Regions from separate parts of the Blastococcus deserti genome, predicted to be linked through region 3. Evidence: riboswitches for the same ligand, from Rfam matches in the RefSeq annotation. Region 3 holds a riboswitch; each other region holds the start of a gene.

Region 1 (4,307 bases), on a different contig from region 3:
CCGCCCTGCCCAAGCAGGGACGCCGCACGCCGTGGCGGCTGCACCAGAACTACCTCCGCGACGTCCAGCTGATGCGGCGGGGCACGCTGGAGGACGAGGGCATGACGTTCCAGCGGGCCGTGCCCGCTCCCACGACGGAGAAGGCGGTCGCCTGATGGGTCCCTACCAGTTCGCCGGCGGCACCGCCGTCGTCACGGGTGCGGCCAGCGGCATCGGGGAGGCGCTCGCGGTCCAGCTGGCCGCCCGCGGCAGCCACGTCGTCCTGGTCGACCGCGACAAGGACCGGCTGGGCGACGTCGCGGACCGCATCCGGGCCGCCCACCCCGGGCTGACCCTCGCCACGCACGTCGCCGAACTCTCCGACGACGAGCAGACCGCGGCGCTGGCGGCGACGCTGGTCGCCGAGCACCCCGAGACGACGCTGCTGGTCAACAACGCCGGGGTGGCCCTCGGCGGGCGTCTCGACCAGGTCAGCCTCGAGGACTTCGACTGGGTGATGGCGGTGAACTTCCGCGCCGTCGTCCGGCTGACCCACGCGCTGCTGCCGGTCCTGAAGGCCCACCCCGGGTCGCACCTGGTCAACGTGTCGAGCGTGTTCGGCATCTTCGCCCCGGCGGGGCAGGCGGCCTACTCCGCCAGCAAGTTCGCCGTCCGCGGGTTCTCCGAGGCAGTCCGGCACGAGCTGGCGGACAACGGCGTCGGGGTCACCGTGGTGCATCCCGGCGGCATCAGGACCCGCATCGCCGAGAGCGCCCGCACCGGGGCGGGGGTCTCGGCCGAGGAGTACGAGCAGGGCCGCGAGCAGTTCGCCAAGCTGCTCACCATGCCCCCGGAGACCGCCGCGGCGATGATCGTCACGGCGATCGAGAAGCGGCGCCCGCGCCTGCTCATCGGGTGGAGCGCGAAGGTGCCCGACGTCCTCGTGCGGCTCATGCCCGGCTCGTACTGGAAGCTGATCGCCCGCCGGGCGGCGCCGCCGAAGCCCCCGGCGTCCTGACCGACGGACGGAACTGGCGCGGCGCATCCGCCGTCGGTGGGGTGGACTGACCCGGTGGAGGAGTTCCGCTCGGTGCCCGCGGCGTTCGTGCGCGCGCACACCCGGCCGGTCAGGCCCGCGCTGGTGCCCGAGGTGACCCTGCAGGTGGCCGCCGACGTCGTGGCGCTCTGGGAGGCCATCGAGGAGGAGCGGGGGGTCGCGCCGACCGAGCCCCCGTTCTGGGCCGCCGCCTGGCCCGGTGGCCAGGCGCTCGCGCGTTACGTCCTGGACGTCCCGGCGACCGTGGCCGGGCGGTCGGTGCTCGACCTGGGCGCCGGCAGCGGACTGGTGGCCGTCGCGGCGGCGCTCGCCGGGGCCCGGGAGGTGGTGGCCAGCGAGATCGACCCGTTCGGGCACGCCGCCATCGCGGTGAACGCCGAGGTGAACGGCCTCCCGCCGGTCGCCGTCCTCGGTGACGTGCTGGGGGAGGAATCGCCCGCGGTCGACGTCGTCCTTGCCGGTGACGTCTGCTACGACCGCGTGATGAGCGAGCGGGTGCTGCCCTGGCTCGAGGCCGCCCGCGCGAGGGGCGCCGAGGTGTACCTCGGCGACCCGGGGCGGCCCTACGTGCCGACCGACCGGCTGGCCGCCGTGGCGACGTACGACGTGCCCGACACCGAGGGGCCCCAGGTGCGCCGGACGACGGTCTGGCGGCTGCCCTGACCGGGAGGGCGACACGCGTCACGCCGATCCGGCATTGTCACGACTCGATAACGGCGGTTACGTTGGGCCAGTCCGGCCGGACGGTTACCGCCCCATCCGGGGCGGCCGCGCCGGACGCCGCCGAGTCGCCCTGACGCTCCCCTGGAGTGCGGGCGAGCCGGGGACCCACCGCAGTACTGGGGTGAATCCTGCTCCGAGCACCGCTCGGGGCGGGTAGGGCCGCTTCCCGCCCGAATCCGTCAGCTAACTCGGTAGGCGGCCCACGGAAGAAACGGAGAGCCGCAGCATGGCGCGCCCTCGGGCACACCTTGCACGCAGCAGCAGCCGGTACGGATCGCCGCGCGGGACCCGCCTGCGCTGACCCTCGTCCGCCGGGCTCCCCGCCCGCCGGCGCTGCCCCTCGCCCCTCTCGCAGTGGACCGCCCGCGCCCTCGCGCGCCCGGCCGGTCCGCCGCGCCCTGTCATCCGGAGCACAGGCCCCTCATGAACCTCCGCACCACGCTGTCCTCGTCCGCCCGGGCCCTCCGCCCGTCCGGCACCCGCCCGCCCCTGGGCGGCCGCCGCCCGGCTCTCTACCTCGGGGTCGCGGCCGCCGGGGCGCTCATGGTCAACGTCCTCACCGCCGGTGAGCCCGCCGCGGACGCCGCCTCGATGGAGTCGGTGAGCGTGGCCGCGCAGCTGGGCATCCCCGCCCAGCCGGCACCGGTCGCCGGCGACGAGATCGTCGCGCCGCTCGAGCAGCTGGCCGCCAGCCGGAGCGAGCGCGACGCCGAGCGCGCCGCGGCCGCCGAGGCGCAGGCCGCCGCCGACCAGGCCGAGCGGGACCGCATCGCCGCCGAGGAGGCCGCCCGCGTCGCCGCCGAGGAGGCCGCCCGCGCCGAGGCCGCCCGCATCGAGGCGGCTCGCGCCGCCGAGGCCGAGGCCGCCGCCGCTCGTCCCGGGCAGGGCACGTCCGCCGCCACCGCGCCCAAGGGCTCCTACAAGGAGTACGCGATGAGCAAGGTGGGCAGCGCCGGCGAGTTCTCGTGCCTCGAGAACCTGTGGGGCAAGGAGAGCGGCTGGAACCCGAACGCGCAGAACCCGACCAGCACCGCGTACGGGATCCCGCAGTTCCTCGACTCGACGTGGGCCAGTACCGGCATCGCCAAGACCTCGGACGGCTACCGGCAGATCGACGCCGGCCTCATCTACATCGAGGACAGGTACGGCTCGCCGTGCGCCGCGTGGAGCCACTCGCAGTCCAAGGGCTGGTACTGAGGAAGGACCCCGCTGCCCCCACCGCTCGCAGGCTCGCGACCGTTCCCTGCAGCGGGGCCGTTCCAGCACGTCACCCTGCCGCTCGGATGCTCGCGGTGAGCCTCTGGACGGGCCCCTCGCAGGCCGCAGTGGGCCCTGCAGGGCGGCCGTCCGTCCTCGCTTCCGGGGTGTTCCTCCCGCTTTCTGTGTCGTGCAGGACAGGGAATGCGGGAGGAACACCGCAGGAGCGGGGTAGCGCCGTCCCGTGAGCGTGCACGTCGGGACGTCGGGCTGGAGCTACGACCACTGGGACGGCGTCCTCTATCCGCCGGGCACCCCGGCGCGGGACCGGCTGGCCCACTACGTGCGCCGGTTCGGCACCGTCGAGCTCAACGCCAGCTTCTACCGCTGGCCGCGCGACGTCAGCTTCACGGGCTGGCGGCGGCGCCTGCCGCCGGGCTTCCAGCTCTCGGTGAAGGCGCCGCGCGGCCTGACCCACGCCAAGCGCCTGTACGCGCCGGAACCGTGGCTCCCCCGCCTGACCTCGGCGTGGCACGAGCTGGGCGACCGGCGGGCGGTGCTGCTGGTGCAGCTGCACCCGGCGCACCAGCGCGACGACGCCCGGCTGGACCACTTCCTGTCCTGCCTGCCGCCGTGGATGCGGGTCGCGGTGGAGTTCCGCCACCCCAGCTGGCACGACGAGGCGGTGTTCGGGCTGCTGGAGCGGCACGGCGCGGCCTACTGCGTGATGAGCGGCGCCCGGCTGCCGTGCGTGCTGCGAGCGACGGCACCTTTCGTCTACGTCCGGATGCACGGACCCGATCCCGACCACCTCTACGCCGGGTCGTACGGCGACACCGACCTGCGGTGGTGGGCGGACCGGGTGGGGGAGTGGAGCGGCTCGGGGCGCGACGTGTACGTGTACTTCAACAACGACGGCCACGGGCACGCCGTCCGCAACGCCGAGCGGCTGCGCGAGCTCGTCGGCTGAGTCAGTCCGCGAGCAGCCCGGCGCGCTCCTTGGCCAGCAGGGCGGTGCGCACCGCGTCGTCCACGGTCGCGGCGAACACCGGATCGGCCTCGCTCCGCTGCAGGACGGCGTCGATCATCCCCGGCACGAGTGTCGGGTCCACGGTCAGCACCAGCGTTCCTCCGGCGGCGAGGAAGCGCACCGCGCGTTCGCCCGGCGGGACGTCGCGGACGGCGCGGGCGTTGCCCAGGTCGTCGGAGATGACGACGCCGTCGAAGTCCAGCCGCTCCCGCAGCAGGTCGGTGACGACGACGGGGGAGAGGGCAGCCTGCTCGGCCGGGTCGAGCTGCGGATAGGTCGCCGACGACACCATGACGAACGGCTCCGCGGGGGAGCGGGCCA
Region 2 (4,307 bases), on a different contig from region 3:
CGTCCTGCACGGGGACGCCGCTCTCCTCCGCCAGGGCCAGCAGGTCGGTGCGCAGCTCCCCCGCCGCCAGCGGCTCGAAGCTGTTGAACGCCGGCTCGACGACCACCGGGTACAGGAACGACGCGACCACCACGAAGCCGGCGGCGGCCGCCGCCGACCAGGCCCACCAGGTGCGGGGCGCCCGGCGGGCCAGCCACAGCAACGACAACAGCGCCAGGGCCGTCAGCACCGCGCTGATCGCTGTCGACACCGCCACGTCACGGAGCCACAGGCCCCAGCTGCGGGTGGAGAGGCCGTACCGGTGACGCACGCTCTCCGCGTAGGCCGAGACCGGCAGGGTCGCCAGCCGCCCGACGACCGTGAGTGCGGCAGTGCCGAGCAGTGCCTGCGCGACCCAGCCCCCGCCGACCGGCCGCGCCACCGTCCGGACCAGCCGGGCCCCGAGCGGGGTCAGTCCCAGGACGCCCGAGACGCCGAGCGCCAGCAGCAACGAGACCAGGGAGGCCGGCCGCAGGGCCGCGGCGAACGCCTCGGCGCGCTCCACCTGCGCGGCGGAGAGACCCGCGGTGGGATCCACCGGGGTGTGGCCCCCGGCGGGCTCGGGCAGCGGCACCCACGGCGTCCGGACGGCGATGACGACCACGACCGCGATGCCCAGGACGACCGCGGTGAGCAGTGCGGCGCGAGCACCTGTCCGACCCGCCCGGCTCACCGTCCCCCTCGCCCCGCCGGTCGGCCGCTCCGCGCCACGGACCGATCCTAGGCGGCCCGCCGGCAGCTTCCGACGCGGCGAGGACCGGTGACCCATCGAAGTCACCGGCCCTGGCCGAGGTGGTGCGGAGGTCAGCCGGCGATCACACGGGCCGACTTCCGCACCTCGGTCCGCTCCTCGCTCGTTCCTCGCTGCGATGCGCCCGAGGCTGTCAGCCGGCGATCACACCGGCCGACTTCCGCACCTAGGTCCGCTCCTCGCTCGTTCCTCGCTGCGATGCTCCCGAGGCTGTCAGCCGGCGATGCGGCGGGCGTGGGTGAAGCCGCTCATCGAGTTGAAGTCGACCACCATGACCGGCTTGCTCGACGTCGACGCGTGGACCATCTTGCCGTTGCCCACGTACATCGCCACGTGGCTGGTCGGGCTGTAGTAGAAGAGCAGGTCGCCCGGCTGCAGGTCGGCGACCGACACCGGCGCGCCCATCTGCGACTGGCTCCGGCTCGAGTGCGGCAGGCTGACGCCGGCCGCGGAGTAGGCGTACTGCGTCAGGCCCGAGCAGTCGAAGGCGTCGGGGCCGCCGGCTCCCCAGACGTAGGCGTCGCCCACCTGGGCCAGCGCCGTGTCCACCGCGGCCTGCGCCGCGGCGCTCGGGGCGACGACGCCACTCGGGGCGGCCGCTGCCTCGCCGCCGTGGGCACGCGCGACCTCGGCCTGCTGCGGAGCACTGAGGGCGTCGTACTGGCGCTGGTAGTCGGCGATCCGGTCCTCGAGCTGGGCCTGCTGGGCGGCGATGTCGTCGACCGCCTCCTGCGCCTCGGCCTGAGCCCGGTCGGCCTCGGCCTGCGCGCGATCGGCCGCCTCCGCAGCCTCCGCGACCTCGGCGACCTGGTCGTTGGTGTGGCCGGCGATGGCGTCCAGCGTGCCCAGCTGGTGCACGAACTCGTCGGCCGAGTCGCTGGTCAGGAGGACGTCGAGCCGCGAGAAGCCCTCGCTGGTGTAGGCCGTGCGCGCCAGCTGCCGGACCTGGCCGTCCAGCGCATCGAGCTGGGCCTGGGCCTCGGCGGCGGCCTGCGTGGCGCCGGCGGCGGCCGCCTGCTGCTGCTCGAGCTGCACCTTGGCTTCGTTCAGCTGCTCGGTGACGACCTCGAGCTCGTGCTCGGCGTCGGCGACGAGGCGGGCGGCCTGCGCCGGGTCGGTCACCTCGCCGGGAACGGCGGTCGCCGTGCCGGGGAGGACGGTGAAGGTGAGGGCTGCGGTGAGTCCGAGGAGGAGGCCCGAGCGGAGCCATCCGACGTGTCCGGCCCGGGGGTCGGACGGACGAGCGGTGACGGACTGTTCGAGGGCGTGCGGCAGTACAGCGTGTGGGGTCGCCACGAGCGGCGGCTCTCCGTTTCTTCCTCTGCAACCGCCGACCGAGTTAGCTGACGGGTTCGGGCTGGGAAGACTGGCCCTATCCCCTGCGCACCGGCGAACCGGCCCGGCAGGAGAACTCACCCCAGAACTGCGGTGGGTCCCCGGCTCGCCGTCGAGCACCTCACAGGCGCCGTCGGGCGATTAGGCGGTGTCCGTCCGAGGTCACCCCTCTGCGGGCGACGACCGCTCGGGCGGACCGGCTGACCCTACGACCGTGATGTTGCCGTGACAAATGGACGGTCGTGGGACGGGTGTGGCGGACACCCCCGGGGCGGGGCATCCGCGCTGGTCAGCGCACCGCCACGGAAAGGTGTGACCTGTAGCGGACTGTTCCGTCCGTATTGCTCAGCCGGTGCGCCGGTCCCCGTCGGCGCCGTCGCCGGACCCCTCCCGGTGGCGCAACGGCGGCACGAGACCGACGTCGGCGAGGGCCCGGACGGCACGGCGCTCCACGTCGTCGAACTCGACGACGACCCCGGCCGGTGGCACGACGACGTCCTCGGCCGTGATGCCTGCCTCTCCGGGGGACGTGCGGGCGCGTCCGCTCATCGGCACGACGACGGGATCGGCGCTCTGCCAGCCCGGCGGAGCGCCCAGCAGGACGGTGACGACGCAGTCGGCGCAGCCGGCCGGGCGCGCGGTGCAGGTGTCGCAGTCGATCAGCATGGTTGTCTCTCCTCCGTGAGTCGCCCCGCACGGTAGGAGCAGCCACCGACAATTCCGCCCGCCCCACCCCGGGCGGTCCGGTCAGGATCCCGCGTACTCCCAGTGCCACGGCTCCTCGCGCCCGTTGCCCGGCTCGGCCCAGTCGGGGTGGAGGAAGCCGAAACGGCCGGCGTTGGCCTTCATCCACGCGTACTGCGGCGTGCCGAAGGACTCGATCCCGCCGCAGAGGTCTACCGCCAGTCCCCACCCGTGGTTGCTGGTCCCCGGCACGGCGGCCAGCGCCGGCTTCTGCCCGTAGAGGCGGACCTGACTGGCGTAGGTGCGGTAGGAGTCGGTGATGCAGAGGGGCGCCCCGAACGCGCCGGCGTATGCCCCGGACATCGCCCGGTACGCCGCTGCCGCGTCGCAGCGCAGGGTGTGGCCGGCCACTCCCAGCGGGCACATGGCGCTGGGCGGGATGAGCCCGTTCGGATAGCCGCCCCACGCCCGCGCACCGTCGTAGCTCGGCGGGTAGACGGCGTTGCCGCACTCCACCCGGAGGGCACCGCCGGTGGGACCGGGGGCCGCCACCGGTGCCCGCTGCCCCAGGCTGGGACGACCGATCCCGAGAACCTGGTCGGCCGGCAGCGCGCGGACCACGACCGCGCCGGCCCGGGCGTCCGCGGCGAGCATCGTCCTGGGGTCCAGGGCGATCCCCACGTGGCCCAGACCTGACTCCGCCGTGCCCAGGAAGACCAGGTCCCCCGGCAGCACGTCGGCCGGCGCCACCGGCGTGGTGACGGCGAACAGCTCGGCCTGGGTGCCGGGCAGCGGGAGGCCCGCCGCGCCGTAGACCGACTGCACCAGCGACCCGCAGTCCCACGACTCCGGTCCGGCGGTGCCCGGGGCGTAGGGCAGGCCGAGGGCGTCCATCGCGGCAGTGACCGCGGACAGGGTCTCCGCGGGCAGCACCAGCAGCGACGTCGGCTGTCGCGGCAGCTGCGCCGCTCCCCGCTGGGCGCCTCCACCGCTGCCGCCCACCGGGACCAGCCCGGCGGGCAGCCCTGCCGGGGGGCTCAGCAGGGCGGACGCGGGCGGTGCGGTGATCCCGGCGGCGGCCAGCTGGTCCAGGTACGCCCGCCAGTTGGCGGCGGTCCGCTCGTTGACCTCGAGCTGCTCGCGCTGCAGCTGCGCCAGCTGCCGGTCGACCGTGCCCAGCGCCGCATCCAGCTCGTCGGTGACGGCTGCCGCCGCGGCCTCGAGCTCGGTGACACGGGCAGCGACCGCGTCCGCGCGTTCCTCGGCCCGGGCCAGAGCCGCCGTGGCCCGCTGCTGCTGGTCGAGGGCGCCCCGGCGGAGCTCCTCCGCCGCGCCGATCACCTGGGCGGCGTGCGCGTCCACGGCGTCGAGGAAGCCCATCGCCGAGACGACGTCGCCGGGATCACCCCCGGAGAGGAGGAGCGTCAGCGGCGTGAGGGCACCACCGTCCCGGTACACCGCCGCGGCGTACTTCGCGACGACGGCCTGGTGGACGGCG
Region 3 (4,307 bases):
CGTTGAGCGCCGCGCAGAGCAGCCGCAGGTCTCCCGGCACCCGTCGCGCCAGCTCCAGCGCCTGTGCGCTCGCGCGCTCGGTGCGCGCGTCGTCCACGCCCTCGACCTCGCGGAACAGCGCCACCCACAACCGGCCACGGACGTCGTCGGGCAGGTCCTCCCCGGCCGGGGTCTCCAGCAGCGCGAGCAGCGGATCGAGCAGCTCCGGATCCTGGGCGCCGTCGTCGCGGACGGTCCAGACCAGGGGAGCGTCCCACTCGGCCAGCGCGGCGACGTGCAGATCGCGGCGGCCCAGCCGGGCGGCCGCGCGCACGGCCAGCCGCTGCTGCTCCCGTGCCACGACGGCGTTGCCGGCGCGCGCGTGCGCGGAGATGGACGGGAGCAGGAGCGCGAGCAGCGCCGCGTCGCCGCCGGAGCGCGGCCCGGCCAGCTCGTGCATCCGCAGCGCGGTGGCCCACTGGCGGGCGGCGTCGGCGTGCGCGCCGAGCTGCTCGGCCTCCCGCGCGGCGGCCACCACGTGCGGAACGGCGTCGGCGGCGGTCGCCGGTCCCGCCGCGGCCACCGCGTGGTGCGCCAGCGTGGTGGCGTCGGCCCCCTGGGTCGCCAGAACCTTCAGTGCGGCCGCGTGCACGCGCGCCCGGCGCATCAGCGGCAGGTCCTCGTACAGGGTGTCGCGCACGAGCGCGTGGCTGAACCGCACCCGTCCCGGCGCCGGCTCGTCCAGGAGGCCGGCCAGGACCGCGGTCTCCAACGCGTCCAGCAGCTCGTCGGGATCCCGGCCGGCGACCGCGGCGAGCAGGTCGACGTCGACGTCCCGGCCCAGCACGGCGGCCTGCCGGAGCGCGGTGACCGCGGGTCCGGGCAGCCGGTCGACCCGGCGCCGCAGGACCTCCCGGACACCGGCCGGCACGCTGGTCCGCGCGGCGGCCGTGCCCTCGGACACGATCAGCCGGGTCAGCTCCCGCACGAACAGGGGATTGCCGCCGGTCCGCTCGCGCAGCAGCGCGACGACTTCGTGCGAGACGTCGGCGAGCCCGTGGTCCCGAGCCAGGGCGGCCACCCCTGCCTCGTCGAGCCCGTCCAGCAACAGGTGCGCCGCGCTGGCCGCGGTCAGCGCGGCCCGGGCGGCCCGCAGCGCGTCACCGTCCTCGGTGGTCCGGAAGGGAGCGAGCACCAGCAGGGGCTCGCCGGCCAGCTCGCCGACCACCTGGCGCAGCAGCTGCAGGGTCAGCTCGTCCGCCCGGTGGACGTCGTCCAGCACCACGAGCAGCGGGTGCTCGCGCGCCGCCCTCGTCAGCCGGTCGGCCACCGCGCGGGCCAGCCAGAAGGCGCTGTCGGCGTCCGGGAGACCCGCGTCGCCCAGGGCGCGGACCACCTCGGTCCACGGCCAGGCCGGGGGAGCGCCCTCCACCTCGGGACAGCGGCCCCAGGCCGCCCGCCAGCCCTGCTGCCGGAGCGCCGCGGCCGCGGCCTCGACGAGCGTGGTCTTGCCCGCGCCGGCCTCGCCGCCGATCCAGACCACCCGCGCTCCGCGCCGCGCCTCGCCGGCGGCGGCGAGCAGCTGGTCGAGCTGGGCGGTCCGGCCGACGGAGGCGGCCGGCGCGAGGGGAGGAGCGGCGGGCGCCGGGGCGGCGGGCGCGGACGCCGGCCCGGCGTCGAGGGACGGGTCGTGGTCGAGCACCGCTGCCTCGAGCTCGCGCAGCTCGCGGCCCGGGTCGACCCCCAGCTCCTCGGCCAGGTGCTCGCGGGCCCGCCGGAGCACGCCGAGCGCGTCGCCCTGCCGGCCGCTCCGGTACAGCGCGAGCACCAGCAGGCGCACCGACCGCTCCCGGGCAGGGTGGTCGTGCAGGAGGCGCTCCAGCTCGGGGACGACGGCGACCGCACGACCGAGCTCGAGGTCGGCGTCCGCCCGGCTCTCCCGCGCGACCAGCCGCAGCTCCTCCAGCCGGGCGACTTCCGGGGCGGCCCACGACGTGTCGGCGACCTCGGCGTAGGCGGGCCCCGACCAGCAGGCCAGGGCGTCGTCCAGCAGGCGGCGACGGACGGCCGCCGGTTCCCCCTGGGCGCGGGCGAGGAGGTCCTCGAACCGCCAGGCGTCCACCGCCTCCCGGGGGAGCTGCAGGGCGTAGCCCGGCGGGCGGCTGACCAGCGTCGCGGCCGCGGTGCGCGTGCGGCGGCCGGGTTCGAGGGCGCGGCGCAGGTGCGACACGTGCACCTGCAGGGACGCGAGTGCCTTGGGCGGCGGCTCGCCCTCCCACAGGTCCTCGATGATCCGGTCGGTCGAGACGACGTGGCCACCGGCCACGGCGAGCCGGGCGAGGACCGAGCGCTGCCGTGGCCCACCCAGCGCGGCGGCGGCACCGCCGACGGTCACCCGCAACGGCCCCAGGACCGACACCTCGACCGGCGGGACGTCAGGGGCAGCCATGGCGCGCGAAACCTAACCCACACCCCGGGGCCGGCGGGAGCACATCCGGGTGGGCGGGTGCCCCGGCCGGGCGGCCGGGGCACCCGTGCGTCAGGCGACCCTGCGGGCCGAGACCGCGCCCGGCATGTTCGCCAGGTCCACGACCTTGACGACGTCGCCGGACGTCGGCGCGTGCACCATCTGCCCGTTCCCGATGTACATCCCGACGTGGCTGACCGGGCTGTAGAAGAACACCAGGTCACCCGGCTGCAGCGCGTCCAGCGACACCGGCGTGCCCAGCTCCGACTGCATGCGCGACGAGTGCGGCAGCTCCACGCCGGCCGCCGCGTAGGCGTACTGCGTCAGCCCCGAGCAGTCGAACGAGTCGGGGCCGCTCCCGCCCCAGACGTAGGGGTCGCCCTGCTGGGCCAGCGCCGTGTCGACGGCGACCTGCGCGGCGGGGGTCGCCGCGGCGACCGGTGCCGCCGCGACCGTGGCGGTGGTGGGAGCGCCCGAGGAGGCCTGGGCCGGCAGGGGGCTGAGCGCGACCCCCGCACCGGCGACGAGCACGACGGCGGCGCGGCGGAGCGAGCGGGACATGGGCATGGCTGTAGTCGTCATCGACGACGTTCTCCTGTTCTCCTGTGCCGCCTACCGAGTTAGCTGTCGGGTTCGGGCGGGGAACTCGCCCGGCGCGGCCGATCGGCGCGCGCTTCACCCCGGTACTTCGGTGGGTCCCCGGTCCGGCGCCCGCTGCTGCGGGAGGCCGGTTCGGCGGCGTCCGGCGGGAGTCACGAGGTGCGTGACGAGGGGGGCCCGCTCGGACGGCGAAGACGCTAGGGCGCGGCGCGGAGGTCCGCAGAGGCGCGCGAACGGGTCGGCGGAGCCCCGCTGCCGACGCGGGGAGAGCACCTTCCCGCGGCGCCGCCTCCCTGACCTGGTCCGATCCCGGTGCGCCCCGGAGCAGGGCGGGCTGTTACGCGCGGTAACGGTTGCCGTACGTAATCGGTGCCCGAGCGGCGCGGCGGAACGGTGGGTGACCGACGCCGCCAGGCAGCGCCGCCGGCACTCCCGACGGACACGCCCGGGACGCGTCGTCCCGGGTTGCGCCGGCGCCCTCGCGGCTATCACCGGGGAGCCAGTGCGCGACTCCGACGAACGGGAGTGGAGCGATGACCGAGACCGGACGTCCCTACGGCGGCGTCAACGACCCGGGCCAGGACGAGGGCCTGCCCGGGGAGCGGCCCGAGAAGGGACAGGTGACGGCGGACGACGACCAGTCGCCGCGGGCGGCGCAGGGCGGCATGTCCGGCGACGTCACCCATGTCCCGGACGGCGGCGCCGACAGCAAGGCCGCCGGCGGACCGGACCCGACCGGCCCCACGGGCTGACCCGCACCGCCCCGGAAGCTATGGCGATGACCGGGGTTCGAGGTGCTGCGACACGGGTGCGGCTCACTCGGGTCCCGTGCGGCTCGTGACCCCGTCCCGCGGGCGATCGCTCGGTGCACGACCGGGCTAGATTCGGCGACCGTGACGACGACCCCCGCTTCCGAGCAGGCGCTCCGCTGGTGGACCGAGGGGGAGCGCGTCGTGTCGCGCCTCGTCCACGAGTTCAGCGACGAGGAGCTGTCCGCGGAGTCGCACCTGCCCGGGTGGTCGCGCGCCCACGTCGTCGCGCACCTGGCCCGCAACGCCGACGCGCTGGTCAACCTGCTCACCTGGGCCCGCACCGGCGTCGAGACGCCGATGTACCCCTCCCGTGCGGCCCGCGACGCCGGCATCGAGGCGACCGCCGCGCTGCCCCCGGCCGAGCTGCGCCGCGACCACGCCGCGGCCCGCGAACGGCTCGCGCAGGCCGTCGAGGTCATGCCCGCAGGCGCCTGGACGGCAGAGGTGCG

What was found. A riboswitch is a leader RNA that binds a small molecule or an ion and turns the genes downstream of it on or off. The one in region 3 is predicted to bind cyclic di-AMP.
Region 1: it holds a riboswitch for cyclic di-AMP, as region 3 does, so the genes downstream of both, ACFSHS_RS04900 (aggregation-promoting factor C-terminal-like domain-containing protein) here and ACFSHS_RS20855 (C40 family peptidase) in region 3, are expected to answer to the same signal.
Region 2: it holds a riboswitch for cyclic di-AMP, as region 3 does, so the genes downstream of both, ACFSHS_RS11375 (C40 family peptidase) here and ACFSHS_RS20855 (C40 family peptidase) in region 3, are expected to answer to the same signal.

The regions. Positions count from the first base shown of each region.
Region 1 is NZ_JBHUHP010000004.1:10,425-14,731, forward strand. Features, by position in the region: gene ACFSHS_RS04885 (flavin-containing monooxygenase) at 1-155, shown strand, start outside; gene ACFSHS_RS04890 (SDR family NAD(P)-dependent oxidoreductase) at 155-997, shown strand; gene ACFSHS_RS04895 (class I SAM-dependent methyltransferase) at 1,052-1,699, shown strand; cyclic di-AMP (ydaO/yuaA leader) riboswitch at 1,808-1,972, shown strand; gene ACFSHS_RS04900 (aggregation-promoting factor C-terminal-like domain-containing protein) at 2,183-2,956, shown strand; gene ACFSHS_RS04905 (DUF72 domain-containing protein) at 3,201-3,926, shown strand; gene ACFSHS_RS04910 (glycoside hydrolase family 3 N-terminal domain-containing protein) at 3,928-4,307, opposite strand, start outside.
Region 2 is NZ_JBHUHP010000010.1:112,706-117,012, reverse strand. Features, by position in the region: gene ACFSHS_RS11380 (M48 family metallopeptidase) at 1-712, opposite strand, end outside; gene ACFSHS_RS11375 (C40 family peptidase) at 1,004-2,086, opposite strand; cyclic di-AMP (ydaO/yuaA leader) riboswitch at 2,103-2,283, opposite strand; gene ACFSHS_RS11370 (hypothetical protein) at 2,471-2,791, opposite strand; gene ACFSHS_RS11365 (D-alanyl-D-alanine carboxypeptidase family protein) at 2,873-4,307, opposite strand, start outside.
Region 3 is NZ_JBHUHP010000030.1:197,151-201,457, forward strand. Features, by position in the region: gene ACFSHS_RS20850 (BTAD domain-containing putative transcriptional regulator) at 1-2,428, opposite strand, end outside; gene ACFSHS_RS20855 (C40 family peptidase) at 2,519-3,028, opposite strand; cyclic di-AMP (ydaO/yuaA leader) riboswitch at 3,061-3,150, opposite strand; gene ACFSHS_RS20860 (hypothetical protein) at 3,580-3,798, shown strand; gene ACFSHS_RS20865 (maleylpyruvate isomerase family mycothiol-dependent enzyme) at 3,940-4,307, shown strand, end outside.